DNA from 2 places in the Ahrensia sp. 13_GOM-1096m genome. Region 2 is predicted to be linked to the other one. Evidence: predicted binding sites of a transcription regulator. Region 2 holds the regulator's gene; the other holds the start of a gene.
What was found. Region 2 encodes LexA, which represses DNA repair genes until DNA is damaged. Its sites were predicted from a motif close to TGTTCNNNNTGTGTTCNG; they were not measured.
Positions count from the first base shown of each region.

Region 1: uvrA (excinuclease ABC subunit UvrA) is a predicted target of LexA. The motif match lies at 2,331-2,348, and genes of this name have one in related genera.

Region 1 covers NZ_KK211156.1:634,615-638,939, forward strand. Annotated here, with positions in the region: gene uvrA (excinuclease ABC subunit UvrA) at 1-2,218, opposite strand, end outside; gene ssb (single-stranded DNA-binding protein) at 2,441-2,962, shown strand; gene N530_RS0116890 (hypothetical protein) at 2,943-3,410, shown strand; gene N530_RS0116895 (MarC family protein) at 3,417-4,043, opposite strand.
Region 2 covers NZ_JIAX01000009.1:56,928-61,252, reverse strand. Annotated here, with positions in the region: gene N530_RS17395 (ComEC/Rec2 family competence protein) at 1-1,670, shown strand, start outside; gene lexA (transcriptional repressor LexA) at 1,671-2,390, opposite strand; gene N530_RS0104145 (LacI family DNA-binding transcriptional regulator) at 2,547-3,587, opposite strand; gene iolG (inositol 2-dehydrogenase) at 3,760-4,325, shown strand, end outside.

The DNA of each region.
Region 1 (4,325 bases), on a different contig from region 2:
GTGCAAACCATTCGCGGATCGGTGTGAATGCGCCTGTATAGGTTGCTGGGTTTGAGCGCGGTGTCCGGCCAATCGGCGATTGGTCAATATCAATGACCTTGTCGATATGTTCAAAACCTTCAATGCGGTCATGTTCGGCAGGTACATCGCGTGCGCCATTGATGCGCCGTGCGGCAGCTTTGTAGAGTGTTTCGATTAGAAATGTGGATTTGCCGCCGCCAGATACACCGGTAACAGCGGAAAACACGCCGAGCGGCAATGTTGCTGTCACATTCTTTAGATTGTTGCCTTTGGCGCCGATGACTTTAATGCCGCGCTTTTTGTCAATTTTACGCCGCTCGTCGCGCATTGGAATGCTCAGCTCACCGGTCAAATATTTGCCGGTAAGCGATTTCTTATTCTTCATAATTTGCTTGGGCGTACCGCTGGCGATCACTTCGCCGCCGTGAATGCCGGCCGCAGGACCAATATCCAGCACATAGTCAGCCGTTAGGACTGCGTCTTCGTCATGTTCAACGACAATAACTGTGTTGCCGAGGTCACGCAGGTGGCGCAAAGTTTCAAGCAAGCGCGCATTATCACGCTGGTGCAGGCCAATGGATGGTTCATCAAGAACATAAAGAACACCGGTAAGGCCCGAACCAATTTGAGAGGCAAGGCGAATACGCTGACTTTCGCCGCCTGAAAGCGACCCAGAGCCACGCGATAGCGTTAAATAATCAAGTCCAACATCGACAAGAAACTTCAAGCGGTCACGAATTTCTTTCAAAATTCGGCCAGCAATCTCCATTTGTTTGTCGGTCAGGTTATTGGGAAGTTCGCCGAACCAATCATTGGCCGCGCGAATTGACATTTCAGCGACTTGGCTAATGTGCAGCTTATTGATTTTGACCGAAAGAGCTTCTTCCTTAAGCCGGTAGCCATTACAATGAGAGCAAGGATTGCGCGACATGTAGCGTTCAATTTCTTCGCGCATCCATGCAGAATCTGTTTCGCGCCAGCGGCGTTCCAAGCTTGGTATCACGCCTTCAAATGGTTTGCGGGTTTTGTAAGTGCGCAGCCCGTCATCATAAGCAAAGTCAATATTTTGTGTGCCAGTGCCGTAGAGCACAGCATCTTTGCTTTCTTGGGATAAATCATCCCACACATCGTTCATTTTAAAGCCGTATAATTTGCCGACCGCTTGCAATGTTTGTGCGTAATAAGGTGAAGGATTTGTGGATTTTGACCAAGGGGCAATCGCGCCCTTGTGCAAGCTTAGGCTTGAATTGGGCACAACCATGCCCGGATCAACACCTTGTTCGGTGCCCAAACCGTCACAATGCGAACAAGCGCCAAAGGGGTTGTTGAACGAAAATAAGCGCGGCTCGATTTCCGGTATTGTAAAGCCAGACACAGGGCAGGCGAATTTTTCGGAGAAAACCAGCCGTTCATGGGTGTCGTTTGCGGATTTGTTTTTGGCTTCTTTTTTCGTTTCGCTATCAGGAAGCGGTTTGTCGGCAAATTCTGCAATTGCCATGCCTTCTGTCAGGCTAAGGCACTGCTCCAAAGAATCGGCCAGTCGTGACTGCATGTCTTCGCGCACAACGATGCGATCAACAACAACATCAATGTCGTGCTTATATTTCTTATCAAGGGTAGGGGCGTCAGCTAATTCATAGAATTCGCCATCGATTTTGACGCGCTGATAGCCTTTTTTCATCAGCTCTGCGAGTTCCTTCTTATACTCGCCTTTGCGGCCGCGAACGATAGGCGCAAGTATAAAGAGCCTTGTGTCTTCTTCGAGCGCCAAAACCCGATCAACCATTTGACTAACGGTTTGGCTTTCAATCGGTAATCCGGTTGCAGGAGAATAAGGAATGCCAACACGCGCAAACAGCAAGCGCATATAGTCATAAATCTCTGTCACCGTGCCAACCGTTGAGCGCGGGTTTTTCGATGTTGTTTTTTGCTCAATGGAAATTGCAGGCGACAATCCATCAATTTGATCAACATCCGGCTTTTGCATCATCTCCAAGAACTGGCGCGCATAAGCGGACAAACTCTCTACATAGCGGCGTTGGCCTTCTGCATAGATTGTATCAAAAGCGAGTGATGATTTGCCGGAGCCTGAAAGGCCGGTGATGACGATCAATTTATCACGGGGTAAATCAACGTCGATATTTTTGAGATTGTGCTCGCGTGCACCACGTACGGAAATATATTTGCTGTCGGCCATCTTATAATCGCTGTTGTTGCTTCGATGAAGTCGAATTCACCCACCATGTAGGCCGTATTGCTGGCGTGTCGAGGTCGATGAAGTGAATCTTGACAGATTCGCTTCGCTTCAATAGAACAAAAATAGAACGTATGAAAGTCTGTGGACAGATTACATGTCACTGTTTTGCATCTATTCGATGCTTTAGTGTGTTTAGAAAGAATTCGAGTAGGAGTTTCTGCAATGGCAGGCAGCGTGAATAAAGTTATTTTGGTTGGAAATCTGGGCGCTGATCCAGATGTTAAACGCATGTCGAGTGGTGACCCTGTGGTCAACCTTTCGGTGGCAACGTCTGAATCATGGCGTGATAAGGCTTCTGGTGAGCGTAAAGAGCGCACCGAATGGCACCGTGTCGTCATTTTCAATGATCAGCTGGCAAAAGTTGCCGAGCAATATTTGAAAAAAGGCGCGAAGGTTTATCTTGAAGGCGCTTTGCAAACCCGCAAATGGCAGGATCAAAACGGTCAAGATAAATACACGACCGAGATTGTGCTTCAGCGTTATCGCGGCGAGTTGCAAATGCTTGACGGGCGCAATGAGCGTGATGGCGGCGGTTACCAAGGCGGTCAATCAGGTGGCGGCCAACAGCGTAATGTTTCGAATGATAGCGGCTATGGCGGCGGCAATCAGGGTGGCAACCAAGGCGGCCAATCATCTGGCGGCGGCGATTTTTCTAGGGATATGGATGACGAAATTCCGTTCTAGAATCAAACCTAGAAATGAAATTGACGTGCGCGCGGGAGGGTTTTCTCTTCCGCGCGATGCCGGTTTGCACTCGCGTGATTTGGTCGTCGGTGTCGCTCTTGCTGCGCTGGGATTAATATTACTCGCGGGGCAAGCGATTGCTGGGCAGGCCGATATTGTTGGTGTTGATGCATCACAAAGCTCAGATAAATCTTGGCGATTTAGTGTGACTGTCAAACATGATGATGCCGGATGGGATCATTACGCCGATAAATGGGCGGTGTTTGCACCAGATGGAACGATGCTTGGCGAGCGTGTGCTTGCGCATCCCCATGATAATGAACAGCCATTTACACGCTCAAAGAGCGGTATCCTCATTGATGAGGCTATTAATGTCGTCACTGTCAAAGCACATGATAAGGTTCATGGCTGGGGCAGCGATGCTCTCACTTATGAGTTGAAGCGATAGGGCTGTTTAGCTTGCCACAATCGCTTTAATGCCATCGGCAACAAACTGTACTGCTAGCGCAGACAGGATCACCCCCAAAAGGCGTGTGAGTACCGAGCGGCCTGTTTCACCAAGCAATTTGTCTACCTTTTCCGCCACAAGAAAAACGAAATAGGTCACAAGAATTATCAGGCCGATAATTAAAATAAGGCCTGCGCGTAAGGCGGGTGAGGAAAAATCGTTCGATAATAGAATGCCAGCTGAAATTGCACCCGGTCCTGCCAGAAGCGGAATAGCAAGCGGAAACACGGCAACAGAGCGCACCTGATCGGCCGTAATCGCCTTTTGAGCGGTTTCTTCATGCCGTTCCTGTCGTTTCTCGAAAATCATTTCAAACGCAATCCAGAACAGCAGCAGACCGCCAGCGACGCGGAATGCAGGAAGCGTAATGCCGAAAAGTGTTAGAATGCCAGATCCAGCAACGACAAATACAACCAATATGCCAAACCCCATAAGACATGCGCGCATGGCCACTTGTTTGCGCTGTGCGGTGTCCATGCCGCCTGTTACAGCTAGAAATAAGGGCGCTAGGCCTGCTGGGTCGATCGTAACAAGCAATGTCACGACAGCATTTACAATTAGGTCTAAGTTCATAGCGGGCCTATAGTCAGCGGAATCTTGATGCGTCGAATTTATAGTCGACAGCTATGTGTATCGACAAATCTGGTGAAATTCTACCGCTCAAGCAAAATCGTCTAAATAATCCGGCATCAGATTGTTTGATAAGGTCGGCGATAGAGCCATTTACCTGCTGTTTAACCGCGAGTTTGGTCCAACATTGCTTTAGAAAGAGCATTTAAGCAGCGTGACTGTCATCCATCGTGCGAGATGACGTGTTGAATGGTGGATAAATGCCCGTAAACCTTGGATGTTTGG
Region 2 (4,325 bases):
CTCAGGGCTATGATTTTGCGTATTACAATTATTTTAGCGGCATTGGCGCCAATGGTTTCTTTTTAGGACAGCCCAAAACAAACGATCTGGGCGCGCAATATACCAAAAACACTCCCATATTGTTGGTTGAGCGTGCCCGTTACTGGTTGGCGAACAGAATAAGGGGCGACAATAAAAGTGCGGTGAGTGCCGTTTCTGCTGCGCTCATCACAGGCGATAAAGCTGCAATTCCTGAAGAGACGAATGAAGTGTTGCGCATATCAGGCTTGGCGCACATTCTTTCCATCTCTGGCCTGCATATGGCTTTGGTTGCAGGCACCGTGATGTTTGCTTTGCGCGCGGCTTTCGCAGTTTCTCCCAATTGGTCAGCAAGCCGGCCAACCAAGAAATACGCAGCAATTGCCGGTTTTAGCGCAATTATTATCTATCTGTTTCTGGCCGGTGCAAGCGTCGCCACGCAGCGATCTTTTATCATGCTGGCTGTGATGTTGGGCGCACTATTGTCTGACAGGTCGGCCCTCACAATGCGCAATCTGGCAATTGCCGCAATCATTGTGATTCTTATCGCGCCGGAAGCTGTGCTGGGGCCAAGCTTTCAGATGTCATTTGCAGCAACATTGGCTTTGATAGGCGTTTATGCCTGGTGGACAAGCCACCGAGCAGGCAGGGAATTTGTTGAGAGCCAAAGCGTGGCCGCAAACATAACGCGTACATCAGCAGGATTTTTAACGGGTTTATCTGTGACATCTATGGTTGCAGGCACTGCGACGGGGATATTTGCAGCATATCATTTTCAGCGCATTGCCATGCTTGGATTGCTGGGAAACCTATTGGCCATGCCGATTGTGTCTTTAATCACAATGCCGCTTGCCATTATTGCCACATTGCTCATTCCATTTGGGCTGGATGGTTATGTTTATAGGGCGATGAACTGGTCTGTAAAAATTGTCATCGAAATCGCCCAAATAGTCTCCGACATCACACCGGATGGTTCTACCGGCGCATTGTCGCCAGCAGCTCTCATTTGGTTGAGCGCGACAATTCTGATTATCTGTTTGTTGCGTTCGCAGCTTCGATATTTGGGGCTATTGTGCCTGATACCGGCCTATATGGCACAATCAACGCTTGAAATACCGCAGCTGATTATTTCTGAGGACGCAAAACAAGTTGCAATCATTGATGAAGAAGGCGGAGCGTTAAAGGTAAACCGTAAACGCCCCAGCGCATTTATTATAGAGCAATGGCAAGCCGCCTATAAAGCAAAAACACTAAAACTGCCGGATAAAGGCGAAGGCAGCTTTATGTGCCAAAGCAAGCAAAGATGCGATTATGAAGGGCAGGTCAATGGCCACGGCTACACTGTAACCTATCTCACTGAGGCACCGAATAAGGCGCAATGGGCATCGGTCTGCAGGCAAGAGGGCATTATAATCGCCGCATTCGCACCCTTTACAGCGACATGTAAAAACCAGCAGAGTATTATCATCACAGCACAGCAATTAGCACTCAACGGCAGTGCCGAGATATATATCCTTAAACCCCATGAAACGGATAATAATAAGCTGCGATATCAAACGGTCTTTGCACAAGGAGATGCGGCGCGTCCTTGGCAGTCACACCGCAAATATTCACGTTCAGCCCGAAATCTCGGGCCTTATCAACGCGATTAATCAGTAATTACGTACCAAACCAACCAAGCGGCCTTGAACCTGAACACGGTCCGGCCCAAAAATACGTGTTTCATAGGCAGGGTTGGCAGCTTCCAAGGCAATGGATGCACCTTTGCGGCGGAAGCGCTTCAACGTTGCTTCTTCATCATCAACCAGAGCCACAACAATATCGCCCATATTGGCAACATCAGTGCGGCGAATAATGACTGTATCACCATCCAGAATACCGGCATTGATCATGGAATCGCCTTCCACCTCAAGCGCGTAATGCTCGCCCTTGCCAATCATATCCGGTGGCATCTGAATAGAACGTGTTTGGTGCTGAATAGCAGAAATGGGAACACCAGCAGCAATTTTACCCATCATAGGGATGCCGACACTATCATCATTGCTGGCACCATTAAAATGCGCTGGCGATGATTTGACTGGGGTCGGGGCCTTGCCTTTACTGCCTTCAATAACGCTGGGTGAAAATGCTTGGCGTGCGCCATTACCGGGCATCATAGCATCTGGCAGTTTTATAACTTCCAATGCACGGGCACGGTTGGGCAGGCGGCGAATAAAACCGCGTTCCTCAAGAGCCGTAATCAAGCGGTGAATACCGGATTTTGATGCCAGATCCAACGCCTCCTTCATCTCATCAAAGGAAGGCGGAACACCGGTCTCCTTCAGTCGTTCATTAATGAAGACGAGAAGATCAAGTTGCTTACGTGTCAGCATGGCGGTTTCCAGAATCAATAAAACAAATCAAGAACATCTATACGTGTTCTATTTGTGTTCTGCAACCAGTAAGATTTAGTTGAGGCTCATTTGATGACAGGGCAAGTCCTGTGAAAGGAACAATATCTTTTTAAAATCATACATTTGTGAAACTGATTACGCACTTTCGCGCACAACCAAACGCCCCATAAAAGTTTTATCGAGCTGAGAATTTTCTGAACTCTCCAAAACATCAACGAGATAGTTGGCCATATCCATCAATGGTTGGCGGTACGTTGTGAGACGGTAATTCGGGCTCTCGCATTGAGGCACATCATCAAAACCAATCACAGCAATATCATCGGGAACCCGAAGTCCTAAGCGGTGCCGAATGGCATCAATAGCACCAAGGGCAAGCGCATCGTTTTCGCACACAATGATATCGGGCCGTTCATTTTCCGGCTTGTTAGATAATGTTTCAGAGATGATATCAGCGGCAAGGATAGAGTCATATGCAGGAACAGCAACACTATCGCAGGTGACGCCAAACTCTTTGGCCCAAAAATCCAAAAAAGTTTCTTTTCGAGATAGATGTGCAGAGTTCGTGCGAGGACCTGCGAGATAGAAGGGCGTCTTATAGCCTCGATCACGGACATATTCAGCAATTTCTAGCGTGGCCGCGCGGTCATCGACCGATATTGAGATCGTGTCTTTGTTTTCAGAAGAGCGCGCAAAGATAATGAGTTTTTTGAAATGCTGCGCTTTGTGAGCCGCCTCTAAAACCTCGTCATCAAACTGGATACCGATAAGGATCGTTGCATCGACGCGGCGGCGGCGCGCATTCATAAGTGCGGGCTCTGCATCATCTCGGTCCAAGGTGTTAACCAGCATCATATCCCAGCCACGGCCGCGCAACACACGGGTGAGGCGCTCAAGCATGACCAATTTATGTGGGTTTGCAAAATCATCAATTAGGATTGCGACAAGATTGGAATGATCGGACGCAAGCGAAGCAGCTCTAAGGTCTGGAACGTAGCCTAATGTCTCGGCAGCTAAGAGAACCTTCGCTCGTGCTGCCGCTGATATTGAAGCATCTTTTTTAAAAGCGCGATTCACGGTCCACCGTGACACACCAGCGGCGGTCGCAACATCATCAGCGGTAACATACCCAGTCGAAGGCGACGATTTCAAACCAATAACTCCATTTTCCGATTTCATGTGTCTACGTCGAAATGACCATTTTTCATAGTGTTTTCATAATTATAGCAACGCTACCAATTCAAGCTACCACAGTATTTTGCACACGTGTGCAAAAATATCTTGCACACGTGTGCAAAATGCTTATAGATTTAACTAAGGCGGCATAACAGCTGCAAAATGGGAGGTTTGAATGCTTAAGGTCGGTTTACTTGGAGCTGGACGAATTGGTCAGGTTCACGCAGTCAATATCACGGGAAACGCGCGTTCAACTTTAGTTGCGGTTGCCGATGTGAACCAGCAGGCTGCCGAAAAACTAGCGGCCGATCATCAATGTGAAGCGCGCTCTGTCGAATCAATTTTGGCTGATCCTGCCATTGATGCTGTCCTTATTGCATCTTCTACCGACACACATTCCGATCTGATTGAGGCGGCCACGGCTGCTGGAAAAGCGGTTTTGTGTGAAAAACCTGTCGATCTGTCTTTGCAACGTGCAAAGGCCTGCCTTTCAGCCGTATCTGCCACCGGCAAGCCGGTTATGATTGGCTTTAACAGGCGCTTTGATCCCAATTTTGCAGCTGTGCGCAAGGCTTTTTCGTCAGGCGAAATAGGCAAGGCAGAATTACTGTCTGTCACCTCGTTTGATCCAGCACCGCCGCCTGTATCATACATTAAAGTATCGGGCGGTCTGTTTCGCGACATGATGATTCATGATTTCGATATGGCTAATTTCTTGATGGGCAAGCGCCCTACAACAAT